DNA from 2 places in the Acidiphilium acidophilum genome. Region 2 is predicted to be linked to the other one. Evidence: predicted binding sites of a transcription regulator. Region 2 holds the regulator's gene; the other holds the start of a gene.
What was found. Region 2 encodes LexA, which represses DNA repair genes until DNA is damaged. Its sites were predicted from a motif close to TGTTCTANNTANGTTC; they were not measured.
Positions count from the first base shown of each region.

Region 1: SIL87_RS05700 (S24 family peptidase) is a predicted target of LexA. The motif match lies at 5,026-5,041, and genes of this name have one in related genera.

Region 1 covers NZ_JAWXYB010000018.1:643,568-651,596, forward strand. Annotated here, with positions in the region: gene topA (type I DNA topoisomerase) at 1-305, opposite strand, end outside; gene dprA (DNA-processing protein DprA) at 325-1,446, opposite strand; gene plsY (glycerol-3-phosphate 1-O-acyltransferase PlsY) at 1,443-2,021, opposite strand; gene SIL87_RS05690 (dihydroorotase) at 2,018-3,292, opposite strand; gene SIL87_RS05695 (aspartate carbamoyltransferase catalytic subunit) at 3,285-4,220, opposite strand; gene SIL87_RS05700 (S24 family peptidase) at 4,275-4,931, opposite strand; gene SIL87_RS05705 (hypothetical protein) at 5,056-5,478, shown strand; gene SIL87_RS05710 (hypothetical protein) at 5,519-5,749, shown strand; gene SIL87_RS05715 (carbon-nitrogen hydrolase family protein) at 5,818-6,618, shown strand; gene SIL87_RS05720 (flavin monoamine oxidase family protein) at 6,615-8,029, shown strand, end outside.
Region 2 covers NZ_JAWXYB010000018.1:3,086,889-3,094,917, reverse strand. Annotated here, with positions in the region: gene SIL87_RS17370 (peptidoglycan D,D-transpeptidase FtsI family protein) at 1-781, opposite strand, end outside; gene SIL87_RS17365 (hypothetical protein) at 909-1,412, shown strand; gene SIL87_RS17360 (hypothetical protein) at 1,573-1,869, shown strand; gene SIL87_RS17355 (CBS domain-containing protein) at 1,952-2,383, opposite strand; gene pdxY (pyridoxal kinase) at 2,526-3,362, opposite strand; gene lexA (transcriptional repressor LexA) at 3,568-4,266, shown strand; gene SIL87_RS17340 (TerB family tellurite resistance protein) at 4,321-5,094, shown strand; gene SIL87_RS17335 (N-acetylmuramoyl-L-alanine amidase) at 5,091-5,762, shown strand; gene SIL87_RS17330 (EAL domain-containing protein) at 5,865-7,535, opposite strand; gene SIL87_RS17325 (ABC transporter substrate-binding protein) at 7,916-8,029, shown strand, end outside.

The DNA.
Region 1 (8,029 bases), 2.4 Mb from region 2:
GAATGCCGCGCCTCCAGCATCGCCCGCACGTGCCAGGAAATCGCCTCGCCTTCCCGATCCGGGTCGGTCGCCAGATACAGGGTGTCGGCGCCCTTGAGCGCCTTGGCAATCGCCGCCACCTGCTTGTCGCCCCGCGCATCCTCTTCCCAGGACATCGCGAAATCCTCGTCCGGGCGCACCGAACCGTCCCGCGCCGGCAGGTCACGGACATGGCCGAACGAGGCCAGCACGGTGAACCCGTCGCCGAGATATTTGTTGATCGTCTTGGCCTTGGCCGGTGATTCGACGACGACGATTGCGTTCATCTCGGAAGATTTTTCCAGTTCAGGGGGCGAGGAGCAGCCCGATTTTATTGCCAGGCAAAGTCTCGATCCGTCCGGCGAGTTCCAGTTCCATCAGCACGGCAACCAGGGCGGACGGGGAGAACTGGCAGTGCAGCGCCAATTCGTCAACCGGGACCGGACTGGCGGATAACAACCTGGGGATGTCGCGCCGCGCCCGATCCAGCTCCGATGCGCCGGATTCGAGCAGAGCTACCGGTTCAGCGAAGCCGGGCGGGGCCGGGGCGATCCGCGTATCGGCGAACAGCGCGCCGGGCCGGTCCGGCAGGTTCATCAGCACGTCCCCGGCGGATTCCGTCAGATGCGCGCCCTGCCGGATCAGATCGTTGGTGCCGCGCGCCCGCGCATCGAGCGGCGAGCCCGGTACCGCGAACAACTCGCGCCCGTAATCCAGCGCATAGCGCGCGGTGATCAGGCTGCCCGAGCGGAGGGCGGCCTCGATCACCACGACCCCGAGGGCGAGCCCGGCGATGATGCGGTTGCGCTTGGGAAAATGCCGCGCCATCGGCGCGGTCCCCGGCGGTGCTTCCGCGATCAGCACGCCGCGCTCGGCGATCTCCGCCTGGAGCGCCTTGTGCTCGGGCGGATAGACCACGTCCAACCCGCCGGGGATCGCCGCAATCGTGGTGCCGGTGCGCAACGCCGCGACATGCGCCGCCGCGTCGATCCCGCGCGCGAGGCCGGAGGCGATCGGCCGTCCGGACGCCGCAAGCTCCGCCGCAATATCGGCGGCAACGCGGCAGCCATTGACCGAGGCATTGCGCGCCCCGACCACCGCGACGATGGGTTTGTGCAGAATGGCGACATCGCCGAGCACCGCGATCATCGGCGGCGCATCCGGCAGCAGCGCCAGCAGCTTCGGATAATCCGGCTCGCCCAAAAACAGCAACGTCGCGCCAAGCGTATCGAACCGGTCGATCTCGCGCCGGACATCCCCGGCGTTCGGCACGAACGGCGCCTTCGCCCGCCCGCCGGCCCGCGCCAGCGCCGGGATCGCGGCCAGCGCCTCTTCCGGCGTGTCGAACCGCGCCCGCAGGCGCCGGTAGGTTTGCGGCCCGACCCCCTCGGTGCGGATCAGCCGCAGCAGGGCGACCCGGTCGATCACGCCCCGAGCTTGATCCGCGGTTCGGTCCCGGCACGCAGCCGCGCGATATTGGCGCGATGCTTGTAAACCACCAACGCCGCGATCACGACCGCCCCGAGCGCCACCGGCCCATCGCCCAGTATCAGCGCCACGACCGGCGCAGTGGCAAACGCGGTCAATGCCGCGAGCGAGGAATATTTCCGCCACACCGCCATGCCGAGCCAGACCGCGCAGGCGATCAGACCGACCACGAAGGCCTGCGCCAGCAACACACCGAGTCCGACCGCAACCCCCTTGCCGCCCTTGAAGCGCAGCCACACCGGATACAGATGGCCGATCACCGCGAACAACCCGGCGATCACCACCAGCCAGCGCCCTTCATTGTGCATCAGCAACACCGCGACCACGCCCTTCAGCGCGTCGAGCACCAGCGTGAGCGCCGCCAGCCCTTTCCGCCCGGTCCGCAGCACATTGGTCGCCCCGATATTGCCCGAGCCGATCTTGCGCACATCGCCGAGCCCGGCGGCGCGGGTCAGGATCAGCCCGAACGGCACCGCCCCCAGCAGATAACCCGCCAATGCCGCCAGAACGATCATCCGAACACCCTCACACCGGCTTTCCAGGTCCCGACCACCACGCCCTCGACCGCCCGCCCGTCGAACGGCGTGTTCTGCGCCTTGCCCGGCAGCCGGCCCGCCTCGATCCGCCAGGAGCGGTCCGGCGCGAACAGGCACAGATCGGCAGGCCTTCCCTTCGCGATCCGCCCCGCCCCCAGCCCGAACCGCCGCGCCGGACGATCGGTCAGCAGCGACAGCGCCGTATTCAGCCCCAACGCACCGGACTGCACCTGCGCCAGCGTGATCGCGAGCAAGGTCGCGAGCCCCGCACCGCCCGGCGCCGCCTCGGCAAACGGCAGGCGCTTGTCATCGGCATCGCGCGGCTGATGATCCGAAGCGACGGCATCGATCGTGCCATCCGCCAGCGCCGCCACCACCGCCAGCCGGTCGTCCTCGGTCCGCAACGGCGGCGACAGCTTGGCGTAGCTCCGGAAATCGCCGATCGCGGTTTCGTTCAGATCGAAATAGGGCGGCGCGGTATCGCAACTCACCGCCAGCCCGCGCGATTTCGCCGCCCGGATCAGCGCCAGCGCCGCCCCGGTCGAGACATGCGCGAAATGCACCGCCCCGCCGGTCAATTCCACCAGCATGATATCGCGCGCCACCATCATCGCTTCGGCGCATACCGGTATCCCCGGCAACCCCATCAGCGTCGCCCGCGCCCCCGAGGTCGCCGCCCCGCCGGCGGCCAGGCTCGGCTCCTCGGGATGCTGCACGATCATCGCCCCGAACCCGCGCGCATACGACAGTGCCCGCCGCATCAACCCGGCTGACCCGATCGCCCGCGCCCCGTCGGAAAACGCGATCGCCCCCGCCGCCCGCAGCAGCCCGTATTCCGCGATGCTCTCGCCCCTGCACCCGCGCGTCGCCGCCCCATAGGGCGCGATGGTGATCCGCCCGGTCGCCTCGCCCGCACCCGCGAGTGCCCGCACCAGCGCCGGATCGTCGGTCGGCGGCGCGTTGTCCGGCAGCACCGCGATCGTGGTGATCCCGCCCGCGCTCGCCGCCAGCGCCGCCGAGCCGATCGTCTCGCGATACTCGAACCCCGGTTCGCCGAGCGAGGCGCGCACATCCACCAACCCCGGACACAGCACGCAATCCGCACCCTCCACGATCGCCGCACCCTCGGGCCGCCCGAGCCCCGCCCCGAAATCCGCGATCGTCCCGCCGCGCAGCAGGCAATCGCCCACCGCATCGTGCCCGGAGGCCGGATCGATGATCCGCGCGCCGATGATCAGCGTGTCACGCATTGCGCAGCGCCGTCCGCGCCAGCACATCGAGCACCGCCATCCGCACCGCCACCCCCATCTCGACCTGTTCGCGGATTACCGAGCGCGTGACGTCATCGGCCACCTGGCTGTCGATTTCGACACCCCGGTTCATCGGCCCCGGATGCATCACCAGCGCGTCCGGCTTCGCGAATGCCAGCTTCGCGGCATCCAGCCCGTAGAAGCTGAAAAACTCCCGCGCGCTCGGGATCATTCCGCCGCTCATCCGCTCGGTCTGCAACCGCAGCGCCATAACAATATCGGCGTCGCGCAACCCCTCGCGCATATCGTGAAACACGCTCACCCCGAACTGCTCGATCCCCGACGGGATCAGCGTCGGCGGCCCGACCACCCGCACCCTGCTGCCCATCGCGGTCAGCAGCAATATGTTCGAGCGCGCCACCCGCGAATGCGCGATATCGCCGCAGATCGCGATGGTCAGGCCTTCCAGCGTTCCCTTGTGGCGGCGGATCGTCAGCGCATCGAGCAGCGCCTGGGTCGGGTGCTCGTGCATGCCATCCCCGGCATTGATCACCGCGGCATCCACCTTCTGCGCCAGCAATGCCGGCGCGCCCGAGGCCTTGTGGCGCACCACCAGCAGATCGCAATTCATCGCATTCAGCGTCGCCGCCGTATCGAGCAGGGTCTCGCCCTTGGAGACCGACGAGGTCGAGACCGACATGTTGATCACATCCGCGCCCAGCCGCTTGCCCGCAAGTTCGAAACTGGTGCGGGTCCGGGTCGAATCCTCGAAGAACAGATTGATCAGCGTCCGCCCCCGCAGCACGTCCCGCCGGGTCTTGCCGGAGCGGTTGAGCAGCGCATAGCTTTCCGCCAGATCGAGCAACGCCGAGATATCGCGCGGGTGCAGAGTCTCGATCCCCAGAAGATGGCGCATCGGCAATCGCATGGCGCCTGCATACCGAAACGCCGGTCCGGCGCAATCCCCCGCCGCGTCGCGCCTCTACTGCGTCGCCCACACGATCCGGTGGATCGCGACGATCTGCTCGGGGGCGAAACTCCGCATCGGGTGCTCGGGGTTGAAACTGCTCAACTCGATCCGCTTGACGCTGCGCCGCGTCAGCACCTTGGCCATCACCTCGCCCTCCGCCGTGCGCGCCACCACCCGGTCACCGGTCCGCACCGGGGCGGCGGGCGACACAACAATGATGTCCCCCTCGCGATACACCGGCTCCATCGATTCGCCATGGATCGTCAGGCCGAACGCGTGCGGATCGTCGGCCAAAGCCGCCTCGGTGCGCGGCAACGCGACATGATCCCAGCCACCCCCGGTCGGATAGCCGCCATCGTCGAAAAACCCGTCCTGCCCCGCCTGCGCCAGCCCGATCACCGGCACCCGCCGCGCTCCCGCGCGCGGCGGCGACAAAGCCCGCGCCCCCTGCACCAGCCCGGCGAAGGCATCGATCCCCGCCCCGGTCGCGATCAGCACCTTGGCGATGCTCTCGGTCGACGGCCAGCGCAGCTTGCCCTCGTTGGTCCGGCGTTTCGAGGGGTTGAAACTGGTCGGGTCGAGTCCCGCCCGCTTGGCCAGACCCGAGGTGGACAACCCCCGTTCCGCCGCCAGTGTATCGATCGCCCGCCAGATATCTTCGTGTCGCATCCGCTTGTTCTTAACGGATTCTGCCATCTTGGGAAGTATTTTTTAGGAACAAACTCCGTTTTTCGCTTGCGTAGCCCACAACCTCCGGTTAACTTGTTCTTGTTATGTTCACACGGAGTTCCCCATGCCCTTCGATATCGGCGCCGCCCGTTCAGCGGAATTACCGAACGAAATCAAACCATTCACCTCGGCGGAGCGCGCCTGGCTCTGGACCGCCGCCTGTCTCGCCGCACGACGCGCCGGAAAACCCTCGCCGCTCGAAGCTGCCGCACCCTGCCGGCCCGAAACCATCCTCGTCTGCCTCCAGCGCCTTTATCGCGCGGGCCGGATCGATGTGGTCCACGCCGAGGTTCTGCGCCGCTGGGGCGATCGCGGCCGCCCGCCACCCCGGCCCCGCCGCGCCGACCGCAGCGACTGGCACCAGTGGCAGCAGGCGATGTTCGTGCTCGATTACACGCTCCGCCGGCAGGGCATCGTCGCCGGCTTCGACCTCGGGCCTGACCCGGCACCCGAAAAAATTTTCCCCACGCTAGGACTAAGTTCTTAGAAACGAGCGAAATTCCACCCGCAATCCCAAGGAGACCTACATGGCATTCAACCTGCGCAACCTTTCCGTCCTCGCCTACGCGAACGGCTTCACCCTCTGGCATTATCGCGCCGGCGAGGAACAACTGGCCGCGCTCGATGGCGAGACCTATTTCGCCGAAGCCGGCGACCTGATCGCCCCCGGCGACATCATCATGGCCTCGGGCAGCCACGGTGCGCGCATGGGTGCCGTCAGCCGGCGCGGCGCGCATCTCGTCCTCAACGCGATGTGACGCTGCCGAACCGATCCGTGGCCGGCGGGGGCGTTGCCTCCGCCCCGGCCTGCTCCTATGCCTTGCCCATGACCCTGACCATCGCGATCAGCCAGACGGCGGGATGTTTCGCCGATCCCGCAGCGGCGCTGGACCTGCTCGATGCCACCGCGCGCCGGGCCCGCGCCGCGCAGGCGGACCTGCTCGTCCTGCCCGAATTGTTCTGCACCGGCTACAATCTCGGCGCCGCCCGCGCCCGCAGCCTCGCGATGACGCCGGACGATGAAACGTTCGATCGCCTCCGCGCCATCGCCCGCGCCCACGGCACCGCGATCTGCCTCGGCTTTCCCGAACGCGCGGATGAACACATCGCCAACAGTGCCGCCCTGATCGATGCCACCGGCGACATCCTCCTGATCTACCGGAAAATTCATCTGTTCGGCGCGCTCGACCGCGCCATGTTCAGCCTCCGGGGCGATCGCTTCTCGGTCGTTTCCTGGCGCGGCCTGAAGCTCGGTCTCGCGATCTGCTACGACATCGAATTCCCCGAAACCGCCCGCGCCCTCGCCATCGCCGGGGCCGACCTCGTTCTGGTCCCGACCGCGCTGATGCCGCCCTACGATATCGTGGCCGATCACCTGATCCCGACCCGCGCCTATGAAAATCAGGTGTTCATCGCCTACGCCAACCATTGCGGCAGCGAGGACGGGCTCGCCTATATCGGCAAATCCTCGATCTGCGGGCCGGATGGCGCGGTGCTCGCCAAGGCTGCCGACGGTCCCGCGCTGATCACGGCCACGATCGATCCCGCGCATCAGGCCGAAATCCGTGCCCGCGATCCGCTCCTGGCCGATCGCCGCGCGCCTCTCTACCGGAGCCTCGCGACATGATCGCGCCGGTCACCATGTTCGGCCCCGATTTCCCCTTCGCCTATGATGAGTTCCTGTCCCACCGGGCCGGTCTCGGTCAGCTTCCCGCCGCCGCGCACGGCACCGAAATCGCGATCATCGGTGCGGGAATCGCCGGCATCGTCGCGGGCCACGAGCTGATGAAGCTCGGTCTCAAGCCGGTCCTGTATGAAAGCGACCGGATCGGCGGTCGCCTGCGCTCCGAACCGTTCAAGGACGGGGCAGGGGCCTATGCCGAACTCGGCGCGATGCGGTTTCCACCCTCCTCCCGCGCCCTGTTCCACTATTTCGACAAGGTCGGTATCGAAACCGTCGGTTTCCCCAACCCCCTGGCGCCGGACACGCCATCCACCGTGATCGAGCTTGCCGGGATCCGGCACTACGCCCGCACCAAGGACGATCTTCCCAAACTCTTCACCGAAGTCGAACGCGCCTGGGCCGAAGCACTGGAGGAAGGTGCCCATTACACCGAACTCACCACCGCGATCCGCCATCGCGACACCGCGACCATCCGCCGCCTCTGGCATCATCTGGTCGAAAACCTCGACGAGGAGAGTTTCTCCGGCTTCATCGCCAAATCCCGCTCCTTCCGCGAGCTCGGCTTTCGCGCCCGCGAAGTGTTCGGTCAGGTCGGTTTCGGCACCGGCGGCTGGGATACCGACTTCCCCAATTCGATCCTCGAAATTCTCCGCGTCGTCGCAACCGGTGCGGATGACGAGCACCGGCTCGTGGTCGGCGGCGTCGAACAACTGCCCCGCCGCCTCTGGTCGCTCGCGCCCGAAACCATGTCCCATTGGCCCCGGGGCACCTCGCTCGCCTCGCTGCACAACCACGTGCCGAAACCCGGCGTCGCGAAAATCGCGCCCGGCACCGCGCGAAAATTCGCGATCACCGACCGTTACGGCACCACCGCCGAATACGACGCCGTCATCGTCACCTGTCAGGTCTGGCTGCTCTCCGCCCGGATCGACTGCGCCGAATCCCTGTTCCATCACGATCTCTGGATGGCGATGGAACGCACCCATTACATGCAATCCTCGAAAACATTCGTCATGGTCGATCGCCCGTTCTGGCGCGATATCGACCCCGCGAGCGGCGAGCACGCGCTGAGCATGACCCTGTCGGACCGCCTCACCCGCGGCACCTACCTGCTCGACAACGGGGCCGACAAACCCGGGGTGATCTGCCTATCCTACACCTGGAGCGACGATGCGCTGAAATGGCTTGCTCTGCCGCTCGACGACCGGGTCCGCCTGATGCTGCACAGCCTGCGCCAGATCTACCCCACGCTCGATATCGCCCGGCATATCATCGGCGCGCCGATCACGGTCTCATGGGAATCCGATCCCAATTTCATGGGCGCGTTCAAGGCCAACCTGCCCGGGCACTACCG
Region 2 (8,029 bases):
TGTAGTCGGGCAGGCTGACCATGGCGACGACGCGGCCGGACATGTTTTCGACGATGCCGCAGGCGCCGCGGGCTTTGTAGTCGGCCATGGCGCGGGCGACTTCGCGGTGGACGATGGCTTCGACGCGGAGGTCGATCGAGAGGTGAAGGGGCTGGGTGGGGTGGGCGATCAGGCGGCGGTCGAAATAATCCTCGATGCCGGCGATGCCGCGCTGGTCCGGCGTGACGCCGCCGAGGACGTGGGCGGCGAGGTTGCCTTCGGGGTAGTGGCGCATCCAGACGTGCTGGAAGTAGAGGCCGGGGATGCCGAGGCGGTTGACCGCGAGTTCCTGCGCGGCGGTGAGATCGCGGTCGAGATAGACGAAGCCGTAATGGCTGAGGCCGAGGCGGTGGGCGATTTCGGCCTGGTTCAGCATGGGAAGTGCGGTTTCGAGGCGGGCGGCGTCGCGTTTCGGGGTGGTGATTTCTTTCGGGTCGGCGAAGAGGGCGGCACCGGGGAGGGATACGGCGAGGATGCGGCCGTTGCGGTCGAGGATGGGCGCGCGGTCGGGCGCGGAGAGCATGGTGCGGAAATCGGGGCGCTGGGCGGCGAGGACGGCGGCGCTCGGCTTGATCGGGGCGATGATCGTGGCGTCGATCAGTTTGAGCGCGAGGAGGGCGTAGATGAGGATGAAGGCCGCCATGCCGAAGCGGGCGCGCCCTTTGAACCGGCTGAACCAGCGCGGGGCGATCGGCGGCGGCGGGCTGAGGGCGGCGCGGTCCTGGTTGCGGTTGAGCGACATTGTGGGGAATTAACACAATCTCTTCACGCTTTTGTATAAGGGGCTGAAAAACTTTATGTTACCACGGAAGACGATTATAGGTCGGTTCGGGGTTGGACCGAAATTGGATCAGCGGAAGGGGACGAGGATGTCGCGATTGAAGCCTGGGCTGGCGGGGTCGGTGCTGTTGCTGGCGGCGAGTGCCGTGCTGCTGGCCGGATGCGGGACCGAGGCGCCGCACCGGATGGGCACCGGGACGGCGGGCGGCGCCGCGACCGGGGCGGCGTTCGGGCTGATCGGCGGGCCGATCGGGGTTGTGGTGGGCGCGGCGGTGGGCGGCGGGATCGGGGCGCTGACCGCTTCGACGACGACGCCGAAACAGATCAATCTCGATAATGTCGGCAAGGTCGGGCCGGCGCCGGGCGGGAGTTACGGGGCGGCACCGCAGGCGGCTCCGGCGCAGGGCTATTCCGGCCCGGGGTTGCGCCAGCAGATCAATTCGTATCAGGCGCAGCCGACCACGGCGTATCCCCAATCGGGTGGGCAATCGTATGGACAATCGTATGGGCAGCCGCAATCGCTGAGTCCGGCGGGCGGGTATGGCGGGCAAGGTGTCGAGTCGCAGCCGCTGCCGCCGCCGACGGTGAGGTAGCTGCGGGTTCGGATGAGCAACGGCATAAACTTCGTTCATTCGGGGTGGGGTGCGGGGTCGCGCGGTTGATACGATGGAGGGTCGTGACCACCATATCGGTCCGTCAACGGTTCCTGACGTCGAGGCGGCGACAGGTTGGCTCTCCAAAATTCCGGAAAGGATGAACGATATGACCTTCAAGAAAACCCTTATTGCCGCGCCGCTGGCGCTCGGCATGGCGCTGGCGCTGGCCGGGTGTGGGACCAGCCAGCCGGAACGCGCCCAGGGCGGCGCGGCGGGTGGTGCGGCGGCGGGTGCCGCGGTCGGGGCGGTCGGCGGGCCGATCGGCGCGCTGGCGGGTGCCGGGATCGGGGCGGTCGGCGGCGCGGTTGCGGGTTCGCAGACCACGCCGAAGCAGATCAATCTCGGGGCACCGCCGAAGGTGAAGATGCCGGGGACCGATACCACCACGCAGTAAAGCCGGATTCCACGCGATATGGAACGCCCGCCGGTGTGATGCCGGCGGGCGTTTTTTATTGCGGTGTCGGGCGGGATACGGGTTAGGCGATGCCGCCGGTGACGTAGCTGCGCAGGCTGCGGACTTCGTGGGCCTGCTGGTCCATCAGGCCGGCCACGACGTCCCCGATGCTGACCACGCCGATGAGCTTGCCGCCGTCCACGATGGGGAGATGGCGGAAATGGCCGTCGGTCATCAGGGTTTCGGCCTCGAAAATGGTGGTGGACGGGGTTGCGGTGGTCGGCGCGCGGGTCATGAGCTGGCTGGTGACCATGTCGAGCGTGGCGGGACCGTTGGCGGCGAGGCTGCGGACCACGTCGCGTTCCGAAAGGATGCCGAGGAGATCCTGGTTGGCGGACTGAACGACCACCGCGCCGATGCGCTTTTCGGCGAGGACCAGCACGACTTCGCGGATTTTCGAGTCCGGCGGGACGGCGATCACGGAGACGGGTTTGCGTTTCAGCAGAGATGCCATTGTTGTCATCATCATCCTCCCAAGGATTGATGCCCGGAAACCCGGGCGGGCGCCGGCGAATTTCCACCGGAAGATATAGACTTATGAATATATGCCGGATGAGCGATCTGAATCAACAAAATTTCATCGCATGGCGCCGTTGTCATGTTTCCGTTGCGGTGGCGGCGGCGAAAGCGGCGGTCCAGAGGTGTTGGGCGGGGACGATGGCGAGTTCGTCGTGACCGCCAGACGCGGTGGCGGCGAGGAGGGCGGCACTGGCGGCGGCGGCGGCGGCGAGGGCGCGCCGGGCGTTGCGGTGGGGCAGATAAGCGGCGAGGAACAGGGCGGAGAAGGCATCGCCCGCGCCGGAAAAGGGGCGCGGCAGGGCTTCGACGGTGTGATGGTACGGGTTTCCGGCTTCGAGCATCAGGATGTCGAGGGTGCCGGGGGTGGTGTCGGTGCCGGTGAAGCCGGTGAGGATGACGAGGCCGGGGCCGAGTTGCGCCATGGCGCGGAAGGCGTGGGCGCGGTCCGGCACGGGCAGGCCGGTGAGGATTTCGAGTTCGAACGGGTTGGGGGTGGCGATGTCGGCGCGCGGCAGGAGGTGGGTGCGGGTGGCGTCGACCAGGGCATGGGGGACGTAGATCCGGCCGGAATCGCCCAGGACCGGATCGCAGAAGTAGAGCGCGCCGGGATGGGACGCGCGGGCGCGGGCGATGGCATCGGTGACTACCGGGACGGCGGCTTCGGCGCCGAGATAGCCGGAGACCACGGCCTCGCAGCGGGCGAAGGCACCGCGCGCGGCGAGGCCGGTGACGAGGGCGGCGAGGCGGGCCTGTTTCACCGGGCCGCCTTCGCTGCCGCCGTGGCCGGGATGGTGCGAGAGGATGACCGATGGCAGGGGCCAGACTTCGAGGCCAAGGCGGGCGTAGATGAAGGCGGCAGCGGTATTGCCGACGCTGCCGTTGAGAACCTGGGACTGGATCGAGAGGATGGCCATGGCGGCACTTGGCGGACCGGGCGGGGGCGTGGCAAGGGTAACCGATCGAGAACAGAAGGTGATTATTTTGCCGCGAGGCTCTTGACGCGACGCGGGTTCGATTCATAGAACATCATGTTAGCGCTTTGTTCCCGGTGGGGATGACGCGATGGTCCGGGCCGCAGGGGCGGTTCGGGTCGGTTCGGGGTTTTCGGACGAGGGAATGATGCTGACGCGCAAGCAATATGAGCTGCTGGTGTTCATCGACCAGCATCTGCGGCGGACCGGCTGTTCGCCGAGTTTCGAGGAGATGAAGGACGGGCTCGATCTGAAATCGAAATCGGGCATTCATCGATTGATCGGGGCGCTGGAGGAGCGCGGGTTTCTGCGCCGGCACAAGCACCGGGCGCGGGCGCTGGAGGTGATCAGGCTGCCGGCGGACAGCGTGCCGGCGGAGCGGGGCGATGCCAAATTCGCGCCGAATGTGATCCGGGGCGATTTTTCGCAGCGGTTCCAGGGCGCGCGGGCGGCGGCGGAGGTGGCGGCGGTGAGCCTGCCGCTCTACGGGCGGATTGCCGCGGGCCAGCCGATCGAGGCGCTGCGGGAGCATCAGGCCGAGATCGAGGTGCCGATCGCCTTTATCGGGCAGGGCGATCACTACGCGCTGGAAGTGGTGGGGGATTCGATGATCGAGGCGGGGATTCTCGATGGCGATACCGCGATCATCCGCAAAGGCGAGACCGCCGAGACCGGGCAGATCGTCGTGGCACTGATCGACGACAACGAGGTAACGCTGAAGCGGTTGCGGCGGCGGGGCAATTCGACGGCGCTGGAACCGGCCAATGTGCGCCACGAGACGCGGATTTTCCCTGCCGAGCGGGTGAAGGTGCAGGGGCGGCTGGTGGCGCTGATGCGGCGATATTGATACCGGTGCAGATCGCCCTTTGACCTTACGGGCCAGCCACCCGATATGGGGGGAATGGCAGTATGGGGTAAGGTGATCGGCGGCGTGGCCGGGTTTGCGTTCGGCGGGCCGGTGGGCGCGATTGCGGGGGCGGCGCTTGGCCACGCGGCGGATACCGGCGATCTCGGATCGTTCGGGGCGCGGCTGGGGCGGGCCTTGCCGCTCGATTCCGCGCGGCTGGCGGCCATGATCGGGCGGCGGGAGCAGGTGTTCGCGATTGCGGCGACGGTGCTGGCCGCGAAGCTTGCCAAATGCGACGGGCCGGTCAATCGCGCCGAGATCGATGCGTTCAAGCGGCAGTTCCGGATCGAGGACGCGGCGGTGCCGATGATCGGGCGGTTGTTCGATCAGGCGCGCAACGATTCGGCGGGGTTCGAGCCCTATGCAAGGCAGCTCGGCGAGAGTTTCGCGGATAACCGGCTTGCGCTCGAACAGGTGCTGGGGGCGTTATACGCGATTGCGCGGGCGGATGAGCCGATCAACGGGCGTGAGGCGGATATGCTCACCCGGATCGGCGTGGCGTTCGGGCTCGATGCGGCGGCGCGGGCGCGGGCGGAGAATCCCTCCTCCTACGCGCTATCCGAAGGCGATCCGTATGTCGTGCTCGGGATCGGGCGCGATGCGAGCAGCGAGGCGATCCGGGCGCATTGGAAACAGCTGATGCGGGAAAATCACCCCGATCAGCTCGCGGCGCGCGGGGTCCCGCCGGAATTCGCCGCACGGGCGACCGACCGGGTGGCGCGGATCAATGCCGCCTGGGACGATATCAAGCGCGAGCGGGGTTTGTGAGGTCGCCCAATCACGACGACCGGCCCGATGGGGCGGTGATCGATCATCTGGTGCTGCATTATACCGGGATGCGCAGCGGGGCCGATGCGATCGCGCGGTTGTGCGACCCGGCTGCGCGGGTTTCATCGCATTACGTGGTCGAGACCGATGGGACATTGATCGCGCTGGTGGATGAGGAGCGGCGGGCCTGGCATGCCGGGGTGAGCTATTGGCGCGGGGTGCGGGGGTTGAACGATCGCTCGATCGGGATCGAAATCGTCAATCCCGGCCACGAATTCGGCTATGTGCCATTTCCCGATGTGCAGATCGAAGCCGTGATCCGGCTGTGCCGGGGCCTACTCGAACGCCACCCGATTCCGGCGCGGAACATAGTGGCACATTCCGACATCGCGCCCGACCGGAAGCAGGACCCCGGCGAATTGTTTCCCTGGGCACACCTCGCGGCGCACGGCATCGGGTTCTGGGCCGATGACATCGGCCCACACGGCGATACCGCGACGGAACTCGCCGCGATCGGCTACGATATGGACCTGAAACACGACCTGGTGGTGGCGGCGTTTCAGCGCCGGTTCCGCCCGGCGCGCGTGGACGGACAGGTCGATGCGGAGACGGCCGGGGTTGTGGCGGCGGTGGCGCGGATGGTCAGTTATATAAAGCTTCCTGTCTGATGACCGTTTCAATCCAGGTGCGTTGGATAACGCCACCGCACCACCCTATCCCGCTTCAGAGCAACGGACCCTCAGGCCGGTATCACGGAAAACGCACAGATGTCATCGTGCTGTAAACAGTATCCGGTTAGGTAGCGGATGAAAATCATTGATCTCTTTGGTGGGCCTGCCGAACAGATAGCCCTGGACGTAATTGCAACCGCAGTCGCGCACGAATTGCAGCGTCTCGGGCGTGTCGACCATTTCGGCGATGGTCTCGATTCCCATGCGCCGGCAGAGCTCGGTCAGGGCCGACAGAAAAGCCCGCCCTTTCTGGGCTTTCTGGGCGTTCCGCACTGCGGACCCATCCAGTTTGACGACATCGACATCAAGGACCGACAGATATTGGAACGACGCCGCACCGGCCCCGAAATCATCGAGGCTGACCTGAAATCCACGCTGCCGTAGCGCCTGGATGAAGCGATCCGCCGTCTCCAGATTGGCGATCCGTGCGCTTTCTGTGATTTCAAACATCAGCCGTCCGCGGAGCCAGTCATTTTCCGCGAGCAGGTTTAGCAGCGCCTCGGTATAGGCGGCCTGTTCGATCGAATAGCCTGATACGTTGACCGCGATCCGCTCGCGCGCGTTGTTAAGCGGTCGGGTGAAGAGCCAGGCGATGACCTTGCGGACCATCGCGAGGTCGAAGGCCGCGATCAGGCCAAGCTCCTCGGCGACCTGAATGGTCGTGAAGGGTGATTCCTGATCCTGGGCCTCAAAGCGGCACAGCGCCTCGAAATGATGGATCCGACCAGTGTTGATCTGCACGATGGGCTGGAACACCACGGTGAACGATTGCTCGTTGATTGCCCGCTTGATGCTTCCGACCGTTATGACCGAATTCTGGAACGCGCTGCGCAGGTTGTTCGCCATCGTGCGCAGATCGGTACCGGACGCTGCACCGAAACGACGCAGCGTGTGCGTCAGGGCGAGTGCGAGATCCACCTCGGCCACCATTACGGTATCGATCGCGAGGGTCGAAGCATCGATGGTCAGGCCGATGCCGGCCGGGTCTGCGGCTCTGGTGATCGCCTCGAGCTGACGGATCAACTGATCGATCGGCGCCCCCGCCTCGTGCAGGAGCGAAAATGTGTCGTCACCGATCCGCGCCGCCATGTCTTCTTCGATCGATCGGGCCTTCAAAGCGGTGCCAACCGCTTCCAGCATGCCGTCCTGGCCAGCGCCCAACCTCTGGCGCAGGTCATGCAGGTCGGGCATTACCACCAGCGTGAGTTCGGGAACCATACCTGCGGCGTGACCGCGCTTGATCCGCTCGGCAACACGATCGACAAAACTGGTACAGTCAGCGAGCCGGGAGGCCGGATCCAGAGTCGGGGTTTTTATCGCATGCGCGCCGGTGTCGCGTCGCTGCAACGCGATATGGATCGTCCCTTCCTCGCTATCGAGGCAGTTTGCCGCCAGCGAAACCCATAGCGGTGCGGCGCCCGGGCCGCTCAGCGTGATTGTCTCTATCATCGCACGACCGACCTCCGGCAGACGCTTCAACCAGGGCTCTATGACAAGCCTGTCGACCGGGGCGACAACATCCCGAAAATCCAGGCCGATCAACGTGTCGCTACCGCATCCCAGCACGGCCTCGCACGTGCTGGACACGTAGGAGATCGCGTAATGCCGATCCAATTCGAACAGAACGTCGCCCCAGCAAAAAGCGAAGGCCAGATATCGGTTCCGTTCGGAGCCCGGCTTGTGCGGGACCGTGGCGGGGCGATGCCTCACGACCAATCTTTCAGAACAGGTCGAGTACGGTGACCCTCGATCAGCATACCAGCATTCGTCATCATCGCAGGTGGGTGTAACGCACGATCATTTCGGAATGGTGAATCCTGACCGGAATCGCACTGCGACAGAGGCATGGCTGCCAGAGGATTTACTCACGAGCGTGGGGGAGTCCCTCATCGCGACTCATTTCCGACTGTTTGTGTCACCCGCGCGCTCAGCTCCAGGTTTGTGCTCGACCTGTGATCAAACCGCAGAGGTCGCACACGATCTCGGCATCAAGATGACCCGCGGTTGACGAAATCGATCTGATGATGAACTATAATTTATAGTATACCGAGTGCCGCCAATGGCACCGCAGAGTGAGGGAGACTGATCCGATGACAACGATAGAGACGGGCATCAACGCGGGTGCCAGGCGCGGTTCTCTGGACCGGCGCGGCCTGATCAAGGCTGGGGCGGCGGTGGGTGCCGCGGGGTTGCTGGCGGCGCCG